Magnetococcus marinus MC-1: one gene and its partners. The protein of the gene in region 2 interacts with the protein of the main gene of each other region in a pairwise test. Links are inferred from orthologs where the notes say so. Each region holds a gene or a part of one and is shown on either strand. Other genes may lie near its edges. The genes, in order: cysM, accC and ribD.

The links.
Region 1: the proteins of accC (region 2) and cysM interact in binary tests that used the Escherichia coli proteins (3 or more experiments, as listed by UniProt). The link is inferred for Magnetococcus marinus MC-1 from one-to-one orthologs.
Region 3: the proteins of accC (region 2) and ribD interact in binary tests that used the Escherichia coli proteins (3 or more experiments, as listed by UniProt). The link is inferred for Magnetococcus marinus MC-1 from one-to-one orthologs.

Annotation. Positions count from the first base shown.
Region 1 is NC_008576.1:2,565,229-2,575,834, reverse strand. The notes cover bases 1-2,927. They hold cysM (cysteine synthase CysM), read left to right. Parts: upstream 1-982; coding sequence 983-1,873; downstream 1,874-2,927. Other genes in these bases: MMC1_RS10750 (ParA family protein), read right to left, coding at 2,560-2,927; MMC1_RS10755 (hypothetical protein), read right to left, coding at 2,023-2,394; MMC1_RS10765 (ABC transporter ATP-binding protein), read right to left, coding at 239-880; MMC1_RS10770 (ABC transporter permease), read right to left, coding at 1-242. In the rest of the region: more of MMC1_RS10750, read right to left, coding at 2,928-3,333; MMC1_RS22080 (RnfH family protein), read left to right, coding at 3,608-4,105; tRNA pseudouridine(38-40) synthase TruA, read left to right, coding at 4,197-4,982; MMC1_RS10730 (heavy-metal-associated domain-containing protein), read right to left, coding at 5,084-5,302; MMC1_RS10725 (undecaprenyl-diphosphate phosphatase), read left to right, coding at 5,392-6,204; MMC1_RS10720 (hypothetical protein), read right to left, coding at 6,392-6,613; MMC1_RS10715 (hypothetical protein), read left to right, coding at 7,030-8,217; MMC1_RS10710 (STAS domain-containing protein), read right to left, coding at 8,225-8,539; MMC1_RS10705 (response regulator), read right to left, coding at 8,789-9,409; MMC1_RS10700 (PAS domain-containing sensor histidine kinase), read right to left, coding at 9,406-10,606. UniProt on the Escherichia coli protein: Two cysteine synthase enzymes are found. Both catalyze the same reaction. Cysteine synthase B can also use thiosulfate in place of sulfide to give cysteine thiosulfonate as a product.
Region 2 is NC_008576.1:791,113-801,717, reverse strand. What follows is about bases 706-3,631. They hold accC (acetyl-CoA carboxylase biotin carboxylase subunit), read left to right. Parts: upstream 706-1,462; coding sequence 1,463-2,800; downstream 2,801-3,631. Other genes in these bases: MMC1_RS03405 (phosphoribosyltransferase), read left to right, coding at 2,866-3,444; accB (acetyl-CoA carboxylase biotin carboxyl carrier protein), read left to right, coding at 970-1,458; aroQ (type II 3-dehydroquinate dehydratase), read left to right, coding at 706-958. Also shown: MMC1_RS03425 (hypothetical protein), read left to right, coding at 1-119; more of aroQ, read left to right, coding at 488-705; MMC1_RS03400 (ComEC/Rec2 family competence protein), read left to right, coding at 4,542-5,687; MMC1_RS03395 (ThiF family adenylyltransferase), read left to right, coding at 5,677-7,068; tnpC (IS66 family transposase), read right to left, coding at 7,090-8,670; IS66 family insertion sequence element accessory protein TnpB, read right to left, coding at 8,706-9,065; IS66 family insertion sequence element accessory protein TnpA, read right to left, coding at 9,065-9,406; MMC1_RS03375 (Mov34/MPN/PAD-1 family protein), read left to right, coding at 9,547-10,398; MMC1_RS03370 (patatin-like phospholipase family protein), read left to right, coding at 10,388-10,605. UniProt on the Escherichia coli protein: This protein is a component of the acetyl coenzyme A carboxylase complex; first, biotin carboxylase catalyzes the carboxylation of the carrier protein and then the transcarboxylase transfers the carboxyl group to form malonyl-CoA.
Region 3 is NC_008576.1:180,495-184,478, reverse strand. Bases 470-3,310 are described here. They hold ribD (bifunctional diaminohydroxyphosphoribosylaminopyrimidine deaminase/5-amino-6-(5-phosphoribosylamino)uracil reductase RibD), read left to right. Parts: upstream 470-1,245; coding sequence 1,246-2,376; downstream 2,377-3,310. Other genes in these bases: MMC1_RS00855 (bifunctional 3,4-dihydroxy-2-butanone-4-phosphate synthase/GTP cyclohydrolase II), read left to right, coding at 3,266-3,310; MMC1_RS00860 (riboflavin synthase), read left to right, coding at 2,584-3,255; glyA (serine hydroxymethyltransferase), read left to right, coding at 470-1,067. Outside these bases: more of glyA, read left to right, coding at 1-469; more of MMC1_RS00855, read left to right, coding at 3,311-3,984. UniProt on the Escherichia coli protein: Converts 2,5-diamino-6-(ribosylamino)-4(3h)-pyrimidinone 5'-phosphate into 5-amino-6-(ribosylamino)-2,4(1h,3h)-pyrimidinedione 5'-phosphate.

The DNA of each region.
Region 1 (10,606 bases), 1.8 Mb from region 2 along the record:
GCCTCGCGTCCGGCGGCCAAGAGCATGACGCTCCCCATCAGCGCGACCCAGCCCCAATGGGTTTGGGCAAACAAGGTCTTGAGCACCAATCCCAACAGGGTAAGCTGAATAACGGTGCGGGTTGCGGCCATAAGAATGCGCTTGCCCAGGTTTAGCTGTAAGGCGATGCTGGTTGCGGCCATGGCCAATACCAGCAGTGCCGCGAGGCTGAGTTCCCAAGGGGTGATGGGGAGAGCATTCATGGTTGCACCTCACGAAAACCGTGGCCAGGGGTCAGTTCAATGATCTGGGTGGCAACCCGTTTGGCCTGAGCCAGATCATGGGTGATCCATAACAGCGTGGTCTGGTGGTGGGTTCGATAGCGGTTGAATAGCTGCTCAACCAACTGGGTACGGGTGGCATCCAGATTGGCGGTGGGTTCGTCCAACAGCAACAGTTGAGGTTGGCGGGCCAGCAGACGAGCAATGGCCATGCGTTGCCGTTCGCCGCTGGAGGTACGGTGCATGGACCAGGATAAACAGGCCGGTTCCAAGTGCAGCGCCTGAAGCAGGGGGATGGCTGCGTCAGAATCGGTAAAGTGCTCACCCACGCGATCATGCCACCAAGCGCTCTCAGCGGGTAGGTAGGCCACGCGGCTACGCCATTGGGGGGCAGGGGTCTGCTGCTGCCATGCTCCTTGCCACTGCACCTGGGCCGTGTGAGGGTCCAGATCACAAATGGCGCGGAGCAACAAGGATTTGCCACTGCCCGAAGGACCCATAATGGCACAGCATGTGCCCGGCGCAAGACGCAGCGCCAAGGCGTGCCCGTCAGGCAGGATAAAGCCGCTCAGGGAGAGTCCCGCTTGGGGATCTATCTCCAATGTTTGTGTGTGGTTCATTTGAAAAGGCTCTTTTCTTTGCTCTGTACTTAGCTGTACAATAGGGGTCGTACAATAAGGGCTATACGGACATTTACCACGCCAACCTGGAGAGCTTACACCATGGCCACCTTGGAATCATTGATCGGCAACACACCTTTGGTAGATCTTGATCGTGTGGTCAAGGGGTGTGTCGAGGGGGTTAAGCTGTTGGCTAAGGTGGAGGGTAATAATCCGGGGGGGTCGGTCAAGGATCGTGCCGCCTATGGCATGTTCATGGGGGCGGAGCAGCGGGGTGTGCTCAACCGGGAGACCCGTATTTTTGAGGCCACCAGTGGCAATACCGGCATCGCCTTGGCGATGATGGCGGCACGTCGCGGGTACCAGCTTACCTTGGTCATGCCCGAGACGATGACCCTGGAGCGCCGCGCCACCATGGCGGCTTATGGTGCGGATTTTCTGCTGGTCACGGCGGAGCAGGGTATGGAGGGGGCCATTGATCTGGTTAATGCCAAGGTCGCCAATGGCGAGGGGATTAAGCTGGACCAATTTTCCAATGCGGATAATTGGGGTGCCCACTACCGCACCACGGGTCCGGAAATCTGGCGCGATACCCAGGGGCAGATTACCCATTTTGTGAGCGCCATGGGGACCACAGGGACCATCATGGGGGTTTCGCGGGCCTTAAAAGAGCGTAACCCGCAAATTCAGATTATCGGTGTGCAGCCAGATGAGGGGTCGCAAATTGCGGGCATTCGTCGCTGGCCACAAGCCTATATGCCAAAAATCTTTGAGCCATCCCGGGTGGATACCATTTTGGACGTCAACACCGCCGAAGCGCGAGAGATGACCCGCCGTTTGGCGCGGGATGAAGGGCTTTTTTGCGGCCTCTCAGCGGGTGGGGCGGTGGCGGCGGCGCTCAAGGTTTGCCAGGGGTTAAGCCAGCCCGGCACGGTGGTGGTGATTATTCCAGATCGGGGGGATCGCTACCTTTCGACCGATCTGTTTCTCTGAAATGGGTAAAGGAGAAGGCTCTCCCACTTTTTATTGCCCCATGATGGGGAGGGTAAACCGGGCTAGGCTGGGGGGCGTGGGTCGTTGGGGGCGGGCATGGCCCGCCCGTTAAACAAGATAGCGGGCTTGGACCCTGGGTGAATCTCTTTTCATGGAACCGATTTGATGATAATCAGCGGAGCGTTTGGCTTGTTATTCATCATCTCCAGCATTTGCAGCACCTCTTTTTTGGCACTAAAATGGTTGTGCAGGGACATTGAGCAGCGACCATCTTCCCGGGTGGTAGCCAGTACCGACATGAGGTGGTAGCAGTCTGTCTCATGAAAATTTGGGTGATTTTCCGCTAAACAGCGCCGGCTGATATAGTGATCGTGCTCCTCGATCTCCAGGTTGGGGCAGGGAGTGTAACCCTCCTTGGCGATAAAAATGGGCGCACGGGCCTTGCCCTTCAGAACTTCGGGATTAATGATTCTCTGAAAACTTTGCACGATGCAACAGGTACCCGCTCCATTACAGGGCATGGCAGCTCCAGCGGTGATATGGTTAATTATCGGCCATTTTTTCCAGTATACGCAGCTAGGCGAAATGCGTCAATGCGCTCAGAGGGTGCAAGTTTAAAAACTAATGTCACTATGTCTGTGTGATGTGTTTGTAAAAACCTTGCAAACGCTGTGTGTCAAGTTAGTCTAACTGTTTTTCCCAAGCCACTTAGTATGATTTTTATAACGGTTTTGCACCTCGTTCCACAGCTCTTCATAGCGGGTGGCGTCGGGGGTGCCCTTGGCAAAGCTGGTGACGGGGGCGCGTTTAACCCCCATGGCTTCGATCAAGTTGGACTCTTCAATAAAATGACGGCAAAAGATGGCATGTTTGCTGGGCACAGTCTGGCTAACCACCTTATGGATGGGCTTGTTTAGGTTGACGAGGTTAAAGAAGGGCAGTAGCAACATTTTTTTGTGCTCTTGCTTGCTCAGAAAACGCACCAACCGATTGTAGGCTCGCAGGGATAGGGTGGTGGGAATGAGCGGTACCAGTAGCACATCGGCCACCTCAAAGATGCTTTCAGAAAGCAAGGTCAGGCCGGGCGGGCAGTCTAAAAAAATATTTTCATACTCTTTGCGCAGGGGCTTGAGTACACGCTTGATCCCCTCTAGCGGCTTACGCTGTTCGCTCAGTAGGGTATCAAAATGGCGGTAGGAAAGATCCGCAGGCAGTAGGTCAAGGTTGGGATAACCGGTCATGCGCAGCAGTACATCCAGGTCGTGACGGTTCTCTAGCAACCCACGGCCACCCCCTTTAACCTTGGGCTTAACGCCAAGATAAAAGCTGGTGCCCGCCTGGGGGTCGAGATCCCAAATGAGGGTGGGATCATTTTGGCGCGCGGAGAGGTAAGAAAGATTAACCGTGCTGGTGGTCTTTCCTACACCGCCTTTGATATTGTAGACCGCATAAACTGTCATTTTAATCTTCGACCTTCCTAGGTGCCCGTGGCATGTAAGAGACCCATTTTCGCTATCTCTTTGCGCACAGTCAATGAGAGAACCGTTGAAAGGGTCTGACAGAGTGGTTATGATGCATCCGGTTTGTTGTAGGTGTTTGGCAGGGTGATCCCACCCATCGAACAGCATACCATAGCTGGCACAGTACCATCATTTCATGGTGGTACATGAGTATAACACCTTAATGTGGGTTGTGTGACAGCATGATGGTAATGCAATTTGTGAGGAGTCGACCATGCGTGTTGCGGTGACCTATGCCCAACCTAATCGTCAATTGCTGCTAGAGTTTGAGGTTCCCGAGGGAACCACCGCTCAGCAGGCGGTAGAGCGCTCGGGTATTTTGAGTAAGTTTCCAGATATTAATCTGGCCGAGCAAAAGCTGGGTATCTACGCCAAGTTGGTGGAGAATGATCAAGTATTAGAAGAGGGTGATCGGGTCGAGATCTACCGGCCAGCCAAAGGTAAGCCCAAGAAAAAAGAGCGTCCCGCAGCCAAGAGCGTGGCAGAAAAACCTGCTCAAGGGGCCGAGGCTGCCGCAGGAGATGCAGATAAAGCGGCAAAGATAGCGGCCATTAAAGCCAAGGCCGCAGCGGCCAAAGCCGCCAAGGGCGAGGATGCTCAACCGGAGGCAGCCTCAGCCGACGATAAAGCCGCCAAAATTGCCGCCATCAAGGCCAAAGCCGCCGCGGCCAAAAAAGCCAAAGATGCGGCTAACAAGGCTGAGCATGCATGATCACCCGGCTTATGGGGTAGCGTATAAGACGGCTCTTCCGGATTGGAAGGGCCGTTTTTTATAGATGAGTGGGGGGAAGCGGTTGAAGCAAGTGGGATTGCAGCGGTTTCGTATAACGGTGGAGTTTGATGGCAGCGCCTTTAGCGGTTGGCAATCGCAGCAAAACGCGCCTTCGGTCCAGCAGGCGCTAGAGCAGGCGCTGGCCCCTTTGCATAACGAACCCATTCGGGTACATGGCTCTGGGCGTACCGACGCTGGGGTGCACGCCACCGGTCAGGTGGCCCATTTTGACGCCCCGGCCCATCGGGATGCAGCGACCTATCTACGTATTCTCAATGTGCGCACCCCCCACAGCATCGCGGTATTGGCTTGCCAACCGGTGGCAGAGAGCTTTCATGCCCGCTACGATGCCTATTATCGGCAATATCTTTACCGTATTAACACCCGTAAAATTCCCCCAGCTTTGGAACGCAGTCGGGTGTGGCACTATCCCTATTTGTTGGATGCAGAGCGTTTGGCAGAGGCCAGTGCCCTGCTGTTGGGCACCCACGATTTTAGCAGCTTTCGGGCGGCGGGTTGCCAATCGAAAAGCCCGGTCAAATTTATGCGCTTGATCCAGTGGCAGCAGAGGGGTGATGAGTGGCAGGTAAGCATTGGTGCCAATGCCTTTTTGCAACACATGGTGCGTAATTTAGTTGGGACCTTGGTATTGGTGGGGAAAGGGGATTGGCCCGTGGCACGGGTGGCAGAGCTGTTGGCGGCTAGGGATCGGGTACAGGCGGGGCCTACGGCGCCGGCATGGGGGCTCTATTTAACCCATATCTGCTACCCCGGCGACCAAGGTGAGCCGTGCCCTCCCATAACCCCTAAGATTTAGCCCACTTTACAAAGTGGTGGGTGGACGTGGCATGTACAAGGGCCAGCAGGCAACCGCTGGTGCGCCGCTGCTGGTCCTTGTGCATGCCTGATAAACCAAGCTTACGCTTCGACGGGGTAACCTTCGGCACGGATGGCGCTGGCGGCGCGTTCACCCACGTTGGCGGTGTCCGCATCAGCGGCTAAGGTCAGGGTGACGGTGGCCGCTTGTAGATCAATGTCGCAGTCAACAACACCATCCACCCCCATGGCGACCTGGGTGACGGCTTTTACACAGTGTTGGCAGGTCATGCCCGCGACGGCTAGTGTTAATTGTGCCATGGTTTCAGCTCCTTGCATATTTTGAACGATTTGCCATGTTAAGCCCACCATGGGCAGGGGTCAACAGGCTCTAGCATAAGGAAGGGAATATGGATCTTTTTAATGCGGCCATTTTGGCGCTGATTCAGGGAATAACCGAATTCCTACCCATCAGCTCTTCGGGCCATCTTATTTTGACCCCCTATCTGTTGGGTTGGCAAGATCAGGGTTTGGTCTTTGATATTGCGGCCAACAGTGGTTCATTGGCCGCCGTCATGCTCTATTTTCGGCGTGAGGTGGGGCAGATGTTGCGCGGGGGCTGGAGGTTGCTATGTGCGCCTAGGGCGTGGCGTCAAGCCAATGCAGAAAGCCACTTGGTGCTCCAATTGGCACTGGCGACCATACCCGTCGGGCTGGTGGGGTTGGCCTGTAAGGATTGGGTGGCCACCGTGGCGCGGGATCCCATGATTATTGCCACCACCTCCATCCTGTTTGGCTTGCTGCTGTGGTGGGCCGATCGTCAAGGTCGATGCAACAATGATGGCAGTGCTTTAAGCTGGCGGCAGGTTGGCATCATCGGTATTGCCCAGGCTTTTGCTCTGATCCCAGGTACTTCACGCTCTGGTGTAACCATGACGGCGGGTCTGATGCTGGGGCTTACCCGCGAGGCTGCGGCACGGTTTTCGTTTTTAATGGCGATCCCCGTGGGGATTTTGGCGGCCCTGCTGGATCTTAAAGATCTTTTCGCACACCCCATGCAGGGGGACGAGCTCTATTTTTTAGGGGTGGGATTTTGTGTTTCTGGCCTCTCGGCTTATATGGTCATTCACGGCTTGCTGGCGTGGTTAAAGCGCCAGACCATGACCCCCTTTGTGGTCTACCGGGTGGTTTTGGGTGTGGTGATTTTCGCCACACTGGGCTAGCCCTTTATACCCGCGAAACGGCGGATGGAATGGCCTGAGCGCCCCCTCGGTGGGGAGAAAATAAGGGTCGCTTTATCAAGAGGATTGCGGTGCAAGAAGCGTTGGCTGAGTGGGTGTAACCAAAACGGTTGAGGGTTGCAATCCCCCACCCAGGCGGGGGAAGTCGCTGCCTGGGTGGGGGTGTAGCCTATTGGGGCATGGATGCGCTAAGGCTGGGTCGATCCAGCACGCGGTCCATTTGCGCAACGGTCTCTTGAATGTGGACAGCAAGACCGCCGACGGTATGGGCCGAAACAGCGGCACCATCCATGGTGTTGAGTAAGTTGAGAACCCGGTTGAGATGATGTTTGGCCTGGTTCAGGAGCGAAAGTTCTTCTTGGGTCAGGGTAATGGATTCTATGCCTGCCATGGCACTTCTCCTTTAGGGGTGCGCATCGTGTTACAAGTAAGGCCAGCTAGCCTTGGAGATTAGAGCAGCAAGTTCCATGCCCCTTCCATAGGCTCAATCCCCCTGTTTACCAATGTTTCACTTGGTAGAGCCTCCCCCGTCATGCGCTGCCAGGCCTTTCCACAGCTAGCCTTTATGGATGCATGATTGCCCCTCTTGCCCGACCCTTGGTTAGGTGCTGGATAGTCGGTATTAAAAAATCATAACTAAATGATATGATGTGTAAAAAATTCTTTTGGCGCAGTGCGTGCATAAAAATATAGGCTGCGTAGAATCAAGAATATAAAGAAAGGCTCTGCTGAGGGCAAAAAGCGCTTTAAACAAGCCTGCGGGCAGCCATGTAGGACACACATTGAGTCGTTAAGCGGGAGGTCCCCATGGAACGGGGTAGGGATAAACAGCAGAGTTGGATCTGGCTACGGTGGGCTCTCTTGACGCTGCTGGTGGGTTGGAGCGCCCCTGCGGGTGCGCTTGAAAATCCCGTGAACCAAGCCTTAGCCTCCTTTTTCCCCGCTCAAATCCAGCAGCAGTTGGAGTGTAAGGAGGGGCGTCAAGTTTTGGGGAATCATGAAAAACGTGTCGCCGAACTCCAACAGCAACGCCAACAAGCTCAGCAACATTTAAAGGGAATTGACGGGCAAGTTAACGCCTTGCAGCTTCAAGGGGTGCCGTCTGCCGCGCTCTTTAAGGTGTTGGAAGAGGCCCGTGTTTTATCGGAGCAGTATCTAAATAGCACCCATCAAGCCTACCAAAATGCCCAGCAAGAGATGCAGGAGATGAAGCAGCGTTTTGCCATTTATTGTGGCGCGCTCAATATGGCGGTACCCGTGGAGAAGGATGCCAACCAAGCATGGTTGCAGCATAACCAGATGGATATGGCGCTGTTTGTCCGTGACAACGCCGCAACAGAGCCTACGCTGGTGGCCCCGGAGCAACCAAGCATTCCCACGGGTATAACCATGCCCGCCCTCCCACAGCACGCAGAGCCAGGGCACATGCCAACAGAGGCCGAGACCGACGATCTTGACCAAGCCACCGCGCCAAGCAATAGCCGTGAAGAGAGGGTAGGCGATGCTAAGCAGGTTGCGGCGCTTACTGCGCCAAGCAATAGCCGTGAAGAGAGGGTAGGCGATGCTAAGCAGATTCCCATGCAGACCTATTATTTGCCTGCGTGGCTTGGCTCGGCTCAGCCGGTTGTTAGTGTGGCCTCCCAGAGCCTAACCGCACAGCCAACGGCAGCCGTTGCCAAGGTTGAAAAGAGCACGCTCAAGCTACAGCCTATTACCATTATTCGTACCCAACGCGTGCAGGGCGATCAAGCCATGCGACTGATCTATTTGGGGAGTTTTAGCGACGTGCAGGCCATGACCAGCATGAAATTGCAGGTGAGTAATTTGCTGGCCATTAGCCCCGACCACTTTGTCGAGCGGGACTATTACAAGGGACAGCTGATGCGTCTGTATTTGGGGCCAATGGCAGCGCAGGCGGCCCACAAAGCGCTACAGCATGTTGCTTCGGCCTTAAAATTGGATAACCTTAGAATGGTAACGGAAAAAAACCTGTAAGGCTGTTTTAACGCATGGGGCAGTCATCCCGGATCTCAAACAGGGCATAGAAATTACTGTTTCTTAGGGCACCCGCCACCTGCCGGCAGGGGTTGCAGAGGAGCACCGTTTTGGGTTTGCTACCCAACTGTTCAAAGAGTACCAGCAACATACCAAGACCCGCGCTATCAATGGACGCTACCATATCTAAGTGGATGGTACAGCGGGTGTCAGGGCTGAGGCTGTGGATTACCCTCATAAAGGTTTGGTGGGCGCAATGGTTGAGATCCCCCCTCAGAACCAGTACGACCCGTTCGGCATCTATGCTTTGCTGGATCTCCATGCAAATGATTCCCAATTAAGTAGAAGTAAATGGTTGCAAAAAAAATGGATGGGTAAAAAACGATCCAAGATTACACGATAGATGTCTTAACAATGGCTTTCAAGAGAATAGTGCGGCTTTTCCCCATTCGACGCATGGGTTGTGATGACGGCCCGCTTCATCTTACCTCCCTGCATGACCAAGAGCCTAGCATGCCCACACAGCATGGCGGTGCCACGGGCAGCGTGTCGCGGCTGTGGGTAGGGTGGATTAAACCAGACCCATACGCATGGCATAACGCACCACATCGGCGGTGGTATGCAGGTTGAGTTTACGCATCAACCGGGTGCGGTGGGTATCGACGGTTTTGGGGCTTATGCCCAGGCTACGGGCGATCTCTTTATTGGTTTGACCATCGGCAACAAGCCTGACCACCTCTTTTTCACGGGGGGAGAGTTGCACGGGCAGGTCATCCAGCCGTTCGAGCTCGTTGACCTTTTCGGCGACCACTTCACTGACAAACCGCTTACCGGCTGCCACCGCTAGAATGGCGTCCAACAGTTCGGAGAAGGCATTATCCTTAACCACATAACCCAATGCGCCAGCCTGTTCTGCTTTAATTGCTAAGGTAGGGTCATCATGCATGGTAAGCAGCAAGAGGCGGGTAGGGCGTTTTTCCTCCACCACCCTTTTGACCACATCCAGGCCATTTAAGCCGGGCATGGAGATATCTAACAAAGCCACATCGGGATTGAGATCACGGATGAGCTGTAAGGCGTCATCACCGCGACCAGCCTCACCCACAATTTCTAATTCTTGATGGGCACTAAGTAGGTGGGCCAAGCCTTGGCGAAAAATGGTATGATCGTCGGCCATAATAATGCGAATCATGCTTCTGGCACCCTCACTGCGATAATGAGCCCTTGCTGGGGGGCTGTGGTAAAATGAGCCGTACCACCCAGTCGCTCGGCCTGTTCATAAATAATAGAGAGCCCCAACCCCTTGGCTGTGCGCCGGGTTTGGGCTAGGTCCATACCCACACCATCATCGGCAACCACCAAGGTAAAACCTTCGCCTTCTACATGACTGAGCTCAATCTGTAAAACCTTGGCTTGAGCATGCTTGAGGGCGTTGGTTAAGCCTTCCTGGAGAATACGGAATAGATTGTAGGTGATCTCTGCGTCCAGTTCATTAAAATTACCGGATGTGTGTAGATCTAGGGTGCCCTCCCAGTTACGGCTTAGGCGGTGACACCACCAACGGGTTGCTTCCTCTAAGTTCATACGCTCTAAAAAGGAGGGGCGCAGCACGGTGGTAATATCCCGCAGTTGACCAATGCAATCCTGTAACTCCCCGACCTCATCTTTTAGGGAAATACTGGCTTGCTCGGCCACCAGACTTTTCATCTCTAAGCCAAGCTTAATCGCTTGTAACGATTGGCAAATGCTCTCATGCAGCAGGTTGCCCAGCCGTTTACGCTCTTCAATTTCAAGTTTATTTTTTAGGTGGCGCAGGGACTCTTGCAACGCCTTTTTTTCTGTAATATCGGTGATAATCTCCAAACGGGCCAAGCGATGATCCACCCAGCGAATGGCCAGCACACGCACCGCATACCAACTCTTTTCGGTGGGATGAAAATATTCTCCAGAGATGCGCCGTGTCGGTTCTCCGTCGGGATGGATCAAGGCGTTTTCATCACAGAGGCTCTGGCGCAGGGTGTCATCCATATGCAGTGTCTGCTGGGTGCAGGGTAGGATGTGCAGGTGCTGTTGGGCCATGGCATTGATAAAAAAATTCTCCTGCTGATCCAGCGAGGTTACTCTGACCAAGGCATCGAGGCCATCCAAAACTCTTTGCAAACGCTGGTTAGACTGTTTTAACGAGGCTTCATAGTTATGCCGTAAGGTGACATCCCGAGAGATGCCCTGGTACCCCTTAAACCGCCCCTGATGATCGTAAAAGGGCACGCCGTTGGTCTCTAAAATCACTTGTCGCCCCGTTTTGGTGTGGAGCATGGTGCTGGTAAAAATTTCCAGCGGGCTCTGCTGAGCCGCAATTTCACGGAACAGCCTCTCCACCTGTTGACGC
Region 2 (10,605 bases):
GCATGCTTGGACGCATCTACGTTTATGACTTTATGAGCAAGACCCGCAACCAGCAAAAGCAGCGCCTGACCGGGCTACTGCAACAAGTAGAAAGCTATCGGACACAAAACAGGCCTTAACATACAGCCCTGCATATAGGCCAGGGCATTTGGCCGCTTTTACCGATATTTAGAGGAAATATTTAAAAAAGGCGCAAAATTCTCCTATTTTGCGCCTTTTTTTGTGTAACCCTCTCATTGCCCTAACCAACCGGTGAAGGCTTGAGAAAAATAGCTTTTCCTCGCTGTTTCTGCCCAAAAAATGCATTTTTTACAGATTTTTTATAAAAAATCATAAAATTTTGCGATTTTTCCCTGAACCTTTTGACGAACCGCTCTATACTGTCCGGGCGACGGGGTGAAGACCCTTTTTGATAACCTGTGTCGGAACGTGCCGGTCGCACTGTTTTACTTCGCTGCCGACAGTGAAGCAACGGAAGGGCAAAACGATGTCCCCATCCAAACCATGGCGCATATTGGTGCTCAACGGCCCCAACCTAAATATGTTGGGTAAACGTGAGGCATCCCTCTACGGCCACGAAACGCTGGCCGATGTCGAGGTGCTGTGCGCCGCAAAAGCCGCACAACTGGGGGCACAACTGGCCTTTTACCAATCCAATTATGAAGGGGCGTTGGTGGAGCGCATCCAACAGGCCCGGGAAGATGCCGATCTGATCGTCATTAATCCCGCCGCCTATACCCACACCTCGGTAGCCATCCGTGATGCCCTGTTGGCCGCAGAAAAACCGGTGGTGGAGATCCACATTAGCAACATCCACAAACGGGAACCCTTCAGACACCACTCTTACGTTAGCGACATCGCCCTGGGACAGGTGGTTGGGCTGGGCATACGTGGTTATGCATACGCCATGGAAGCCGGCATCACCCACCTTGAGAGTCAGGTAGCATCTAAGCCATAAGGAAGCGTAATATGGATCTCAAAGAGATTCGTCAATTGATCAAAATGCTCGACGACACCGATGTGTCGGAGATTGAAGTTTGTCAGGAGGGCAGCACGGTGCGTATCAGCCGTGGCATACAACCCACCTATATGACAGCCCCACCCCAGCACTATATGGCCCCACCCCAGCACTATATGGCCCAAGCACCGGGCTATCATGGCGCACCGGCTGCGGCACCCGCTCTGGCCACTGCCGAGACCAGCAGCGATCGGGGCAATGCCGTGGTGGTCACCTCACCGATGGTGGGCACTTTCTACAAATCCCCCTCCCCGGATGCCGCCGCCTTTGTTAAAGAGGGTGAAATGGTGGAAAAAGGCCAGGTGCTCTGCATCATCGAAGCGATGAAGCTTATGAATGAGATCGAATCCGAACACTCCGGGCGGCTGGTGAAAATTTTAGTGGACAATGCCAGCCCGGTCGAGTTTGGTGAAGAGCTATTCCTCATCGAGCCGGTGTAACGCCATGTTTAAGAAAGTATTAATCGCCAACCGGGGCGAAATCGCCCTGCGGGTGCATCGCGCCTGTAAAGAGTTGGGCATTCAAACGGTGGCCATTCACTCCACCGCCGATGCCGACTCGATGCATGTTAAGGTGGCCGACGAGTCCGTCTGTGTAGGTCCCCCCTCCTCCATGGACTCCTACCTCAACATCTCTTCCATCATGGCGGCGGCTGAGGTGTCGGATGCCGAAGCGATCCATCCTGGATATGGTTTTCTTTCAGAAAATCCAGAGTTTGCCGAGATTGTCAAAGCCTCTGGCCTGACCTTTATTGGCCCCGAACCGGAAGTAATCCGGCTGATGGGCAACAAGGTGCAGGCGCGTAAAACCATGATTGCCGCCGGGGTACCGGTGGTGCAGGGCAGCGAAGGTGCCGTCAATAGCGAAGAGGATGCCCTGCGTATTGCCCGTGAAATTGGTTTTCCGGTCATCATCAAGGCCGTTGGCGGCGGCGGTGGACGGGGTATGAAGGTGGTGCATGCCGAGGCGGGCTTGATCCGCGCCTACACGGTAGCCCGCAACGAAGCCCGGCAGTTTTTCCGCAACGACGCCATCTATATTGAAAAATATCTGGAAGCTCCCCGCCATGTGGAGATCCAGATTATGTGCGACCGTCACGGCAATGCTGTACACTTGGGCGAGCGGGACTGCTCGTTGCAGCGGCGTCACCAGAAAATTTTGGAAGAGGCTCCCTCTCCAGCGGTCTCACCAGAAGAGCGCCATAGATTGGGCACCCTCGCGGCCAAGGCGGCCCATGCTGTGGGTTATGAAGGGGCGGGCACCTTTGAGTTCCTCTACGACAAGGGCAACTTTTACTTCTTGGAGATGAACACCCGTATTCAGGTGGAACACCCGGTTACGGAGATGGTCACGGGCATGGATCTGGTTAAAGAGCAGATCCGTATTGCCGCCAATCTGCCCATGAGCTTTACCCAGGAAGATATTGTCATGCGCGGCCACTCCATCGAGTGCCGCATCAATGCCGAGGATTCAGAGACCTTTCTCCCCTCGCCCGGGCTGATTACAGAGTATCATGCGCCGGGTGGTGGTGGGGTGCGGGTGGATTCCAACTGCTACACCGGGTATCGCATTCCCCCGCATTATGACTCGATGATCGGCAAGTTGATTGTGCATGGGCGCAATCGTGAAGAGGCCGTAACCCGCATGCGGCGGGCGTTGGATGAGTATATCATCTGCGGCATTTCCACCACCATTCCCCTGCACCAGCGCATTATGCAGGATGCCACCTTTATTAGTGGCACCTATGACCTGCACTTTCTGGAGCGTTTTTTAGGAAAGTGAGCCAGCGGCACACGAGCGGGTCTTTGGTACGGCATCAAAGGCCCGTTTTTTTTATTAGAATAGGGATGACCGTGACCCAAAACGCCGAAGCCAAAGCCAATCTGGATCATCTGGAACCCTTTATTGACCGCGCCCATATTGCACTGCGGGTTGCGGAACTGGGGGTGCAGATACGTGGCGATATGGTGGGCAAAGACCCCGTTTTTCTGGTGGTCTTAAAGGGGGGCTTTGTATTTGCCGCCGACTTAATGCGGGCGCTGGATCATACGGTGCCGGTGGCTTTTACCAATGCCCGTCCCTGTGCCCACCTGCCCATTTTTAGCCGCGAAGATGAAGATTTGTTGCGGGGTAAAGATATATGGGTGGTGGACGCCCTGTTGGACCAAGGCCACAGCGCCATGCGCCTTATGCAGGGCTTACAGCCGTTGCAGCCGACCTCCATACAGTTTGCGGTATTACTGCACAAAACCGTTGAGCGTGCGGAAAAAATACCTGTCCGCTATGTGGGTTTTGAGGTGCCCGATACCCGGCTGGTGGGCTATGGGCTGGATGAAAATCAGCAATTTCGCGGCATGCGCAATCTCTACGCTTGGTGGCCATACGCGCAGGCTATTCGCGCCGACGAGCCCGAAGAGTTCCTGTAACCCCCCCCGGCCCACCGCCGCCTTGCTTCTTTGATCAGATAGGCACCCAACCCTCCTCCTCGCCCACAGCGTCACAACAGCACCGCAGGTGGAGAATTTCGATTAGGGACGCGCGCGATATACATGACTACGTATTAAACGCGATCATACCAGTGTTGAAAAGAATATAAATGACATTTACATGGGCGCATATCCTGCCAGCATAGTACTTTTTTGCCTAATTTTAAAAGGATTTCATATAAATTTGAGAAGAAGCTCCGGCTACGGGCAAGGTGTTTGAAAAAACAGCGTGAGAAGTCGATTGATTATAGATTTTATTGAGGAACTTGAAAACTGTTTAGGGAGAAGGTTGAGGCGAGTGAAGCCTGGGCCAAACCCCAAAAGTAAAGATTAAAAGACAGGAAAGGTGTTGGCTGATGCACATTTACCTGGAATTACGTAACTGTCTCCGGAATTACGGAGGAGTTCGAGAAGGAATACGCCATTCGCGCTGGAGGCGAATCGGTCAATGCGGCACTCAAGACGGCTCATGGCCTGGGGAAGGTCTGGACCCGGCGCCTTCAGCGAGTAACCTTTGCGGTCACAATGAAAGCTCTGGCCAGCAATGTGAAGCGCTTCCTGCGCTACCAGTGCGTCCAAATGGCCGGGAAAGAGCAAAAAGTGGAGCCTGTTCCGGCGTAATGGGGTAGAATACCCCTCGTTTCACGCTGAAATCGGCTCCGTAAAGAGGGATCAGAGAAGGGCCGTGTGGGGGTCCATAGCCGTTTTGCAGGATTTTCTTATCACGCAGTCGACTGGCCAGGGAATACACTCAAGCTCAAGCGGGCTTTTTTCGGGGGGCTCAAGCGTATGTCCCCGGAACTCCTCCCAAACGTATGTCCCCGGAACTCCTCCCCCCGCATTAAGTGTATGTCCCCGGATCTAGCATTAAATTTCAACAGAGCTCGGGACATCCCCATACAATCAAACAGGACTCAGAAATGCGAAAGTCAATTTCACTGAACACAAAAATGAAAATGGCTGAAGATGGTAGGATGGTCCAGTGTGTGTCGTGATATAGGATCAACAAGGTCTCTGTGATAAAGGGATATATAGATATGCTTAATAAGTCTGGAGTGATCTTTTGGCCCGTTGGAACAGGGGATAGCACGAGTATCGTGATCCAAGAAGGGGTCGTTCTCCAAGTAGACTTGCGCGATCTGAAAATGGCCGATGAAACCGGTGATGACCACGCCACATTGATTGATGCGTTGGCAGCAAACTTGCCGAAGGTTGAAGGCAAACCGTATCTCTCTGCTTTTGCTCTTACACACCCTGACAAGGACCACATTCTAGGTTTTGAAGAGTTGCTCGATAGGGTGACCATTGGTGAGATCTGGTTTACACCAAGGGTGTTTATTGAGCATGACCAGGACTTGTGTGACGATGCCGTTGCGTTCAAAAATGAAGCCGAACGACGTGTCCAAGAAATGATTAAATCAAATGGTGATGTGGGGGCAGGAGAGCGCGTCCAACTTATCGGTTACAATACGCTACTTGAAATGGAAGAATTCAAGAATTTTCCAGAAGATCGGCTAACTGTTCCGGGTAACTCAATCACAGAGATTGATGGGAATAATTATGAAGGTGGGTTCAATGCCTTTATCCACGCTCCTTTTGCGGAAGAAATAGTAGGCGACCGAAATGACACAAGCATGTGTATGCAGATTGTGCTCGGTAATGATCCCTCTCAAGGGGGAGTTTTACTTTTTGGCGACATAGCTTATCCACGCATTCGTAGGATATTTGATGCAACTAGAGAGGCTGGAAATGAAGAGTATCTGAAGTGGAAGGTATTTTTGGCCCCACACCATTGTAGTAAGTCGGCCATGTATCAAACTGAGGACGACAAGGAGGTTCTCAAACAGGATATGCTGGACGACCTTGCTGAATTCCAGGTCGAAGGTGGTGTCATTGTTGCCAGCAGCGAAAAAATTCCGTCTCAGAATTCGTCAGGAGACAATCCGCCGCATGCCAAGGCCAAGAGTCGCTATGAAGAGGTCGCAGACAATGGGTTTCTATGTACTCACGAAGACGGAGGAAAAGGTGCACCCCTTGTGTTCCAGGCTGAGGGTGGAACGCTAACTACCTCAGATCTTGCCGAAGCTGCGTTTACTGGATCAACCAGCAGACTGGCCACGGCTGTTGATGAAGCTCGTGGTTCAGACAGCCCCCCCTCGGAACAGGTCGGATATGGTGACTGAATGTCTATCATGGGGGCAACAACTTGCTCTGGAGCAAGTTGCGGATATTGTCGCAGCTAGCAATGGAACAGTCGAACTGGTGCAAATAGATCCGCCAACATCTGAAGGCGACACTCTGTTATTGCGCGTATCCATTGATACAAGTGATTACACGTTTCAAAAAGGTGGATTAAAATTCCGGAAGCGTGAAGGGTTTCACATACGTGTGTCATCCCGGTTCCCAATAGAGCCCCCTATTGCGAAATTTACACATCAACGTTTTATGGGGCAGGCTCATGTCCAATGGGGAAATCAGATTTGTCTTTATCTTGCGACCGACGTTGAATGGTCTGCAAGTGACGGCATGTTTGGCTTCATCAAACGGCTAGATCAATGGCTAGGTGATGCTGCTCAAGATCAGTTGGATCCTGACGACGCCCCACTGCATCCGCCAGCTGTATATCATAGCTCTGACACGAAATTTTCCGTTGAAATCGATACGCCGGAACTGGCAGATGGGGCTTCTCCCTGGATCGGAACTGCCAAGCTGAGAAAGCGAAACGACCATTGTCTTGATGTTTTCGAGTGGGCTGAGATACCAAATTCGCTTTCAAGAAGTGAGAAATATGCTGCTGTAATTTTGCTTGGCCAATCGATGCCAATGGAGTTCCCAAACACTGTAGATAAACTCATTACTACATTTCAAAGCTGCAATATCTCTTTTGGTCTGCTTTTTTCTGTCTTAAGATTATTTTCCCTGCACCAGAATTCTGGTGACCCGCTTTATTTTATTATCGGGGCCCCAATGCGCCGCCGAAAGGCAGGCGAGCCGCTACGTCAACACCTGACAGCTTGGAAAATAGATATTGAATATGTTACGGCTTTACACACCATTGTATTAGAAAAGGAAAGTGAAGCTGCTGACAAAGCGTGGGAGCTCATCAATGAATGGGCTTGCAATGCTACAACAGAATGGTGCCGTGTTTATGACAACCGCCCTGAAGTTACATTTAGGCGTGATCAAGAAACGAATGCGAGTTGGTTTTTGGGGAAGAGTGTCGTCTTGCTTGGATGTGGTGCCCTCGGTTCACACTTTGGAGAGTATTTGATTCGTGCAGGAGTTACAAAGCTACGTCTTATAGATTACTCGAATGTCCATCCTGGCATTCTTGTCCGGCAGCAATTCAAATATAGGCAAGTGGGGTATTCAAAAAATAGCGCCCTGTCTATGACACTTGAATCAATCAACCCGAAAGCAGATATAGATCACAAATTTTTCGATCTTACACAGGGCTGGCCTGAATCACTGTCTCTAGATGAATTTGACCTTGTGATTGATGCGACAGCTTCCAGGAGAGTTGCTGCTGCCCTCCAACTAGATTGGATAGCTCTTATTTCGTAAGCGCCCATTTATCCCCATCAACTACCCTGCCGGTTCAGCAGCAGATTTCAAATTCCACGGGAGCAACAAGTCGAACTCATCCACGGTTTGCGCTGTGGCGAGGCCCTCAAAGACCTTTGTGAGATAGACGAAGGGCTCCCAACCATTGGCTTTGGCCGTTTCAATCAAACTGTAGAGGTTTGCCGAGGCCTTTGCACCTCGAACAGAGTTGCTGAAGAGCCAATTTTTCCTGCCAATCACAAAGGGGCGAATGGCGTTCTCGGCTCTGTTGTTGTCAATTTCCAGGCGTCCATCATCAAGATATCGAATCAGAGAGGACCACTGATTGGTCAGATATCCCATCGCTTCGCCGAGTTTGCTTTTCGGTAACACCCCTGCTCGATTATCTTCCAGCCAGGTTTTCAACTCATCGATAATGGGGCGGGAACGCTCCTGGCGCACCTTGTAACGTCGCTCTGGAGTAGCCTCTTCCTCACGCAGATCCTTTTCCACAGCGTACAGTTTCCGGATCAGCGACAGTGCCTGCCCAGCCTTGCCTATCTTGCCTTTTTTGGATTTTCCCAACGCTTTGATCGCCTCGTCGAATTGACGACGGGCATGCGCAAAACACCCCATCAGGATCACATCTTCCTGCGCACCCACACCCAGATAACCTGCATACCCATCCGTTTGCAACCAGCCTTTATAGCCCGCCAACAGCCGTTTCGGAACCTCGGCACCGCGTGTGGGATCGTAATCAAACAAAATCACCGGACTACCCGGGGGACCACCTCGCTGTACCCACATATAGGAGTTGCTGGCTGCAACTTTATCTTTTTCCTTAAGCACTTGAATCGTAGTTTCATCCATCTGCAGGATATCGTAATCCAGCATCTTGTCCCGCATCAGATTGATCAACGGCTGCACCAGTTGGCCGCACTGGATCATCCAATTGGCCAGCGTGGTTCGACAGACATCAATCCCTGCACGGGTCAGAATGGCGCCCTGTCGATAGAGCGGTAACCCATCGGCATACTTGGATACCGCCACATGGGCCAATAGAGCAGCTGTAGCCAACGCCTTGGGAATGGGACGTTTGGGTGTAGGGGCCGTCTTCACGCCCTGTTTGCAATGAGGACAGCCATATTTGATCTGGATGTGCCGCAATACCTGCACCTTGGCCGGAATAATATCCAGTTGCTCGCTGGTCTCACGGCCAATCTCGACCAAATGGTGACCATCCAGGCCACAAACCAATGCCGACTCAGGCAACTCATGAATGATATCCACCCGGGGTAGCCACTCTGGCAATGGCTTGCGCCCTTTGGACTTCACTTTGCGGCTATGGGCAGGAACCTGGATCTCTTCGGCATCCTCTTCAGGTTCCTCGGCAGCCGTCACTTCTGCCTCATCGAACAGACCCAACTGACGGGGATCGCTCTTCTCACTGGAACGCCCAAACCGCTTGGCAATGAGAATATTCAGCTTCTCCCTCAGAAGCTGGGCTTCATGCTCCATACGCTTGCTTTTGTCCTGTAAAAGGACATTTTCAGCCTGCAAGGAAAGTATTATTTCCCGCAAAGCGGCAGGGTCATCAGGGAGTGTCTTTGGTAGCGTTTTCATAGCCGAAATTATACCAAAAAAACCGCCTTAACACTCTATACAATCGAAGAAAAATGCAGTTTATTGTGACCCTTCATTGCCGCCAGGTTGTAGCCATCAAGTAGCCAATTCAGCTGCCGCCCCGTGATTTGGATTTCTGCGGCACCTCCCTGGCGCAACCAGTGAAATCGGTCCTTTTCCAGCCGCTTTTGCCACAGGCAGAAGCCATTACGTTCCCAGTAAAGGATTTTCACCTTGTCCAATGATCGATTGCGAAACACGAACAGAGCCTCATCAAAGGGATTCAACTCCAGTTCTGCCTCCACCAATGCAGCCAGTCCGTTGATCCCCTTCCTGAAATCCACCGGCTCCAAACAAAGATGGACGACAGAAATATCCGGCGATGGGCGCATCATCACAAGGCTGCCACAGATCGCAGGACAGAGAGCAAGCTCTCGCCACCATTCCCTGACCACTCCACCGTCATACCATTTGGGAACTGAATCCGGCAGACCCCTGCTGAAGACTTTGAACTCAATTCCAATCGCTGAAAACGTCGCTTGCCTGATCCTGACTCTTCCAGAAAACCCATTTGCGTCAGCTTGCGCTTCCAAAAATACAACGATGGAAGGCTCAGCTTATGGACTTCAGCGTACTCCTTAATGGTGCCGACCTCAGAACGACAACTGCGTAAATGATCCAGCCAGTACCGCTGCTTCTCACTCAGCACAGACGCCTCAATTGATTTGTCTTCCATGTTCGCCTCCTAAAATTTTGAATTTCAGAAAGCGTGACATACCTTCAGATCAAACTGAACCCTGGGGATAAATGGGCGCTTACCTTATTTCAACGCCACCGACCCTCAGATGCACCATCAGTGATGATGCGTCTCTAGGAATGGCCTTCCTTAAAATGCCAAAGGCCGGTTTTGGCCCGTCCGACTTAATGCGAAAAACAAAATTGGCTGCATTCCATACAGATGGGCTAAGTGATTTCGCTGGTTCGTTCTGGCCGCAAGGGCAACAGGAGCGGGGGTTTCAGCCTGAACCGGGTTGCTCTGAGCCAACCTTTGTTGGATCAGCAGCTGATATCGCTTTCTTCGCATCGTCCTTTTTTAATTTTGCAGCAAGCGTGCTCCAGAGAGAAACTGATTATGTGGCAAAAGCTCTGTTTGTGTCCGCACAAAATGATCGCCGACCAATAGAGTCTCGCGTAGTTGACCTTGGAGTAGAGGATCTGAGTGAAGATGTAAACTATCAGTATCGTGTGTCTATTTCTCTAAGTGCAAGAAAGGGAGTGGAAAGCGAGATAGCATCAAATGCTCGGTCTGGTAACCGAACAAACGAAACTGGTGGCCTATTACTCGGTGAGATTGATGATTCACTTCAAAGTATCTATATCGATATTGCGACTGGCCCTCCACCTGATAGTCATAAGTCACCACAGCGTTTTCTATGCGGTGTTGAAGGGACAAAGGATCAGTGTTCGTTTTATGCGAACCGTAGTGGGAATTCCACTAAATTCGTTGGTGTATGGCATACCCACCCAGTTTCGATGCCGAATGCGAGCGATGTAGATCTTGAAGCAATAGCTCAGATTCTACATGCGCAAGAAAAAACACCCCGCCACGTCGTTATGTTGATTGTTGGTTTTGCAACGACAAACCCTACGTGGCGCTTTTATCTATTCCGGAAAAATCAATTCCGGTTTATTCCCGTTGAGATAGAGGCTGAAAAAGATGGAAGGTAAACCACGCAAAATCGGGCTGGCACTTTCTGGAGGGGGATCGCGTGCGGTAGCATTTCACCTTGGTTGTATGCGGGCACTGAACGATCGCGGTATTTTAGATAAGGTTAGTACACTGTCCACTGTTTCAGGTGGAAGTGTTATAGGCGGACTCTGGGCTTACTCAGACGATAGTTTCGAAAAGTTTGATATAAGAATTCAGGAACTACT
Region 3 (3,984 bases), 620 kb from region 2 along the record:
TTGTGGATAAGGTGGAGGTACTGGCCATCGAACGGGCCAAGCAGCTCTTTGGTTGCGCCTACGCCAACGTTCAACCCCACTCCGGTTCCCAGGCCAACATGGCAGCCTTTATGGCCATTGCCCCGGCGGGTTCCACCATCCTGGGCATGTCGCTGGCCCATGGTGGACATTTGACCCACGGTGCCAAGGTTAACTTTTCCGGCCAGATCTACAATGCGGTGCAGTATGGCTTGAATGGAGAGTCTGAGCGCATCGACTTTGATCAGGTGCAAGCCTTGGCCATGGAGCATAAACCCGCCATTATCGTTGCGGGTGCCTCGGCCTACAGCCGTATCATTGATTTTGCCAAATTTCGTGAAATCTGCGATGCCGTGGGTGCCAAACTGGTGGTGGATATGGCGCACTTTGCCGGTTTAGTGGCCACCGGCGAACACCCCAGCCCCTTCCCCCATGCCGATATTGTGACCACCACCACCCATAAGACCCTGCGCGGTCCCCGTGGCGGTATGATTTTAACCAACGATGAAGAGCTGGCGAAAAAGATCAACTCCAAGATCTTCCCCGGTATTCAGGGTGGCCCGTTGATGCATGTGATTGCCGCTAAAGCGGTGGCTTTTAAAGAGGCGCTCTCACCTGAATTTAAGATCTACACTCAACAGGTGCGTAAAAATGCTGTCGCCTTGGCTGAGGTATTGGTGGAGGGGGGACTGCGTATCGTCTCCGGCGGGACAGACAACCATCTTATGTTGGTGGATCTTACCAGCCGCGATATCACCGGCAAAGATACGGAACATGCGTTGGAGCGGGCAGGTCTAACCTGTAATAAAAACGCCATCCCCAACGATCCACGCAGTCCTTTCATCACCTCGGGTGTACGCCTTGGTACCCCCGCTGCGACCACCCGTGGATTTGATGAAGAGGCCTTTCGTGCGGTGGGTCGCCTGATCGTGCGGGTGGTGGATGCGGTAGCAGCCAGCGGCGGTGCGGGAGATCCGGCCATTGAGGCTGAGGTGCATAAAGAAGTGGATGCTTTGTGCCAAAAATTCCCAATCTACGCAGACATTTAACAGGGATCTTCATCACATAAGGCGGCGCATTTGGTCTGTTGAATTGGGCTAAATGCGTCCCCTACCCTGAGCCATTCATGGGGTGCTGGGCTGCTGGTTGTATGGATGCCTAGCCATATCTTACCACCGCTTTGTATCATTCCGGTTCCAATATCGCCACCGTCTGAGGGTAGAGATCATGGCCAAACCCGATGCTGGTAAAGATCGCGCCTATATGGACCACGCCTTACGTTTGGCCGCACGCGGCCTAGGGCGCACACGACCCAACCCTACCGTGGGCTGTGTGATTGTAAAAGAGGATCGCATCATCGGCAGAGGGTGGCACCGCAAGGCTGGCGGCCCCCATGCTGAGGTTGAGGCTCTGCGTATGGCCGGCGAGGCGGCCCGTGGGGCTACCGCTTATGTGACCCTGGAACCATGCAGTCATCATGGCCGCACACCACCCTGCTGTGAAGGGCTGATTAAAGCAGGCATTCGGCGGGTGGTGGCTGCCATGGAAGATCCGAATCCGCTGGTCTCTGGTCAGGGTTTTCAACGCTTGAAACAGGCGGGGGTGGTGGTGCAGGTAGGGGTGCGGGAAGAAGCCGCCCAGATGTTGATCCGTCCGTTTATTACCCGTATTTTGCACAATCGACCCATGGTTACGCTGAAATCGGCGGCCTCTCTGGATGGTAAAACCGCTACCCGCGAGCGCCATAGCCAGTGGATTACTGGCGAAGCTGCCCGTAAACGAGGCCACCGTTTGCGCGATACCCATGATGTGATTTTAACCGGCATTCAAACCGTGCTGGCGGATGATCCACGACTTACCTGCCGGTTAAAGGGGGGACGGGATCCAATCCGGGTTGTGGTGGACAGCAGCTTAAAACTTTCTGAAAATGCGGGGGTTATCAATCCTGACTCCACCGCGCCGGTATGGGTGGCCACCACCTTACGGGCTCCAGAGGAGAAGCGTGCGCTGTTTGCTTTGCTGCCCGGCGTTGAGGTGATCATGTGCGCCGAGGATGATACAGGACGGGTAGATCTTTACGATCTGATGGAAAAATTGGCGAAGCGCGAGATTACCAGCGTGTTGGCTGAGGCTGGTGGTGTATTATCCGGTGCTTTATTGGACAAAAGGCTGGTGGACCGGATTGCGCTGTTCATGGCCCCGATGTTGATTGGTGGACGTGAGGCGTCGGGTATATTGGATAGCTTGGGGGCGGCTAAATTGACGGAAGCACCGCGATTGGACCATGTTACCCTGACCTCGCTGGATGGGGATCTGTTGGTTGAGGGCTGCGTGGTGTATGGTGCCACCGAAGGCTAAGGGGGAGGATGCCCAACTGAGCCATATTTGGCGGCGGGTTTGGTGGGGTTTTCTTTCTATTTTATCCTCATTTGGAGGATAATCGCGGCGATGGGTCGTGTTGAACGGTTCTTTTTATAGATTTACCTTGCATGGTTGTTGCCGTTGTAGGGTGGATGATCCACGATCTGGGGCATGGATAGCCTGTTTCAATGGAGAGCGCGAACCATGTTTACAGGATTAATTGAGACGGTTGGTCAGGTGGCGGCGCTGAGAAAGGGTCATGGTGAGTGGCAACTTTCTGTGCAGAGTGATCTGCCCATGGCTGAGGTTAAGTTGGGGGACTCTATTGCGGTAAGTGGTGCCTGTTTGACGGTGACGCAGATGGCGGGTCGTCAGTTTACGGTGGAAGTTTCTCAGGAGTCTGTTGCCAAAACCACGTTTGCTGCCCTACAGGTGGGTGCTGCGGTTAATCTGGAACGCGCCCTGCGCATGGGGGGGCGTCTGGACGGGCATTTGGTGCAGGGCCATGTGGACGCGGTGGGGTGGTTGGAGTCGCAGCAGCCCCGTGGCGGTTCGATGGAACTTTGGTTCCGTGTGCCGGGAGAGATTGGGCGCTATATTATACCCAAGGGCTCTATAGCCATTGACGGGATTAGCTTAACGGTCAATCAGGTTGCCGATGGTGAGGATGCCACACGGTTTTCGATCAATGTTATTCCGCTGACACAGCGCAAGACCACCTTGGGCGGGCTTGCGGTGGGCGGTCGGGTGAATGTAGAGACAGATCTCTTGGGTCGTTATGTTGAGCGGCTCTTACGTCGGGGTGGCAACTGCGCGGTTAAGGGTAGCGACCACGGCATCACGGAAGCGTTCTTAAAAGAGCGCGGATTTGCTTAAAGACGGTACTATGTCCGATTTCAATTCCATTACGGAAATACTGGAAGATTTTCGCCAAGGTAAGATGGTTATCTTGGTTGATGATGAGAACCGTGAAAATGAGGGCGACCTGATTGTTGCGGCGGAGTTTTGCGACGCGCCAGCGGTTAACTTTATGACCAAGCATGGTCGGGGTTTGATTTGCCTCTCCCTGACGCAGGCACGGGTCGAGAAGCTACAACTGCCTTTAATGGTGGTGGATAATGACGCCAAGTTTAAGACCGCCTTTACGGTCTCCATTGAGGCTAAGGTAGGGGTTACGACGGGCATTTCGGCGCAGGATCGGGCGCGTACCATTGAGGCCGCCATTGCGGACACCAGCGGCCCGGAGGATATATCGCGTCCGGGTCATGTTTTTCCACTGGTGGCTAAGGATGGTGGGGTTTTGGTGCGGGCTGGTCACACAGAGGCTTCGGTGGATTTGGCACGGCTGAGTGGTTTAAAGCCGGCGGCGGTGATTTGCGAGATTTTGAAGGATGACGGCACCATGGCGCGGGTGCCGGATTTGATTCCGTTGGCCAAGCAGATGGGGATCAAACTGGGGACCATTGCGGATTTGATTGCCTATCGTCGTCAGACTGAACAATTGGTGCATCGTGCGGTGGAGACACGGCTACCGAGTGCCTATGGTGGTGAGTGGAAATTGGTGGCCTATACCAATGATGTGGATCAACACCAGCATGTGGCGTT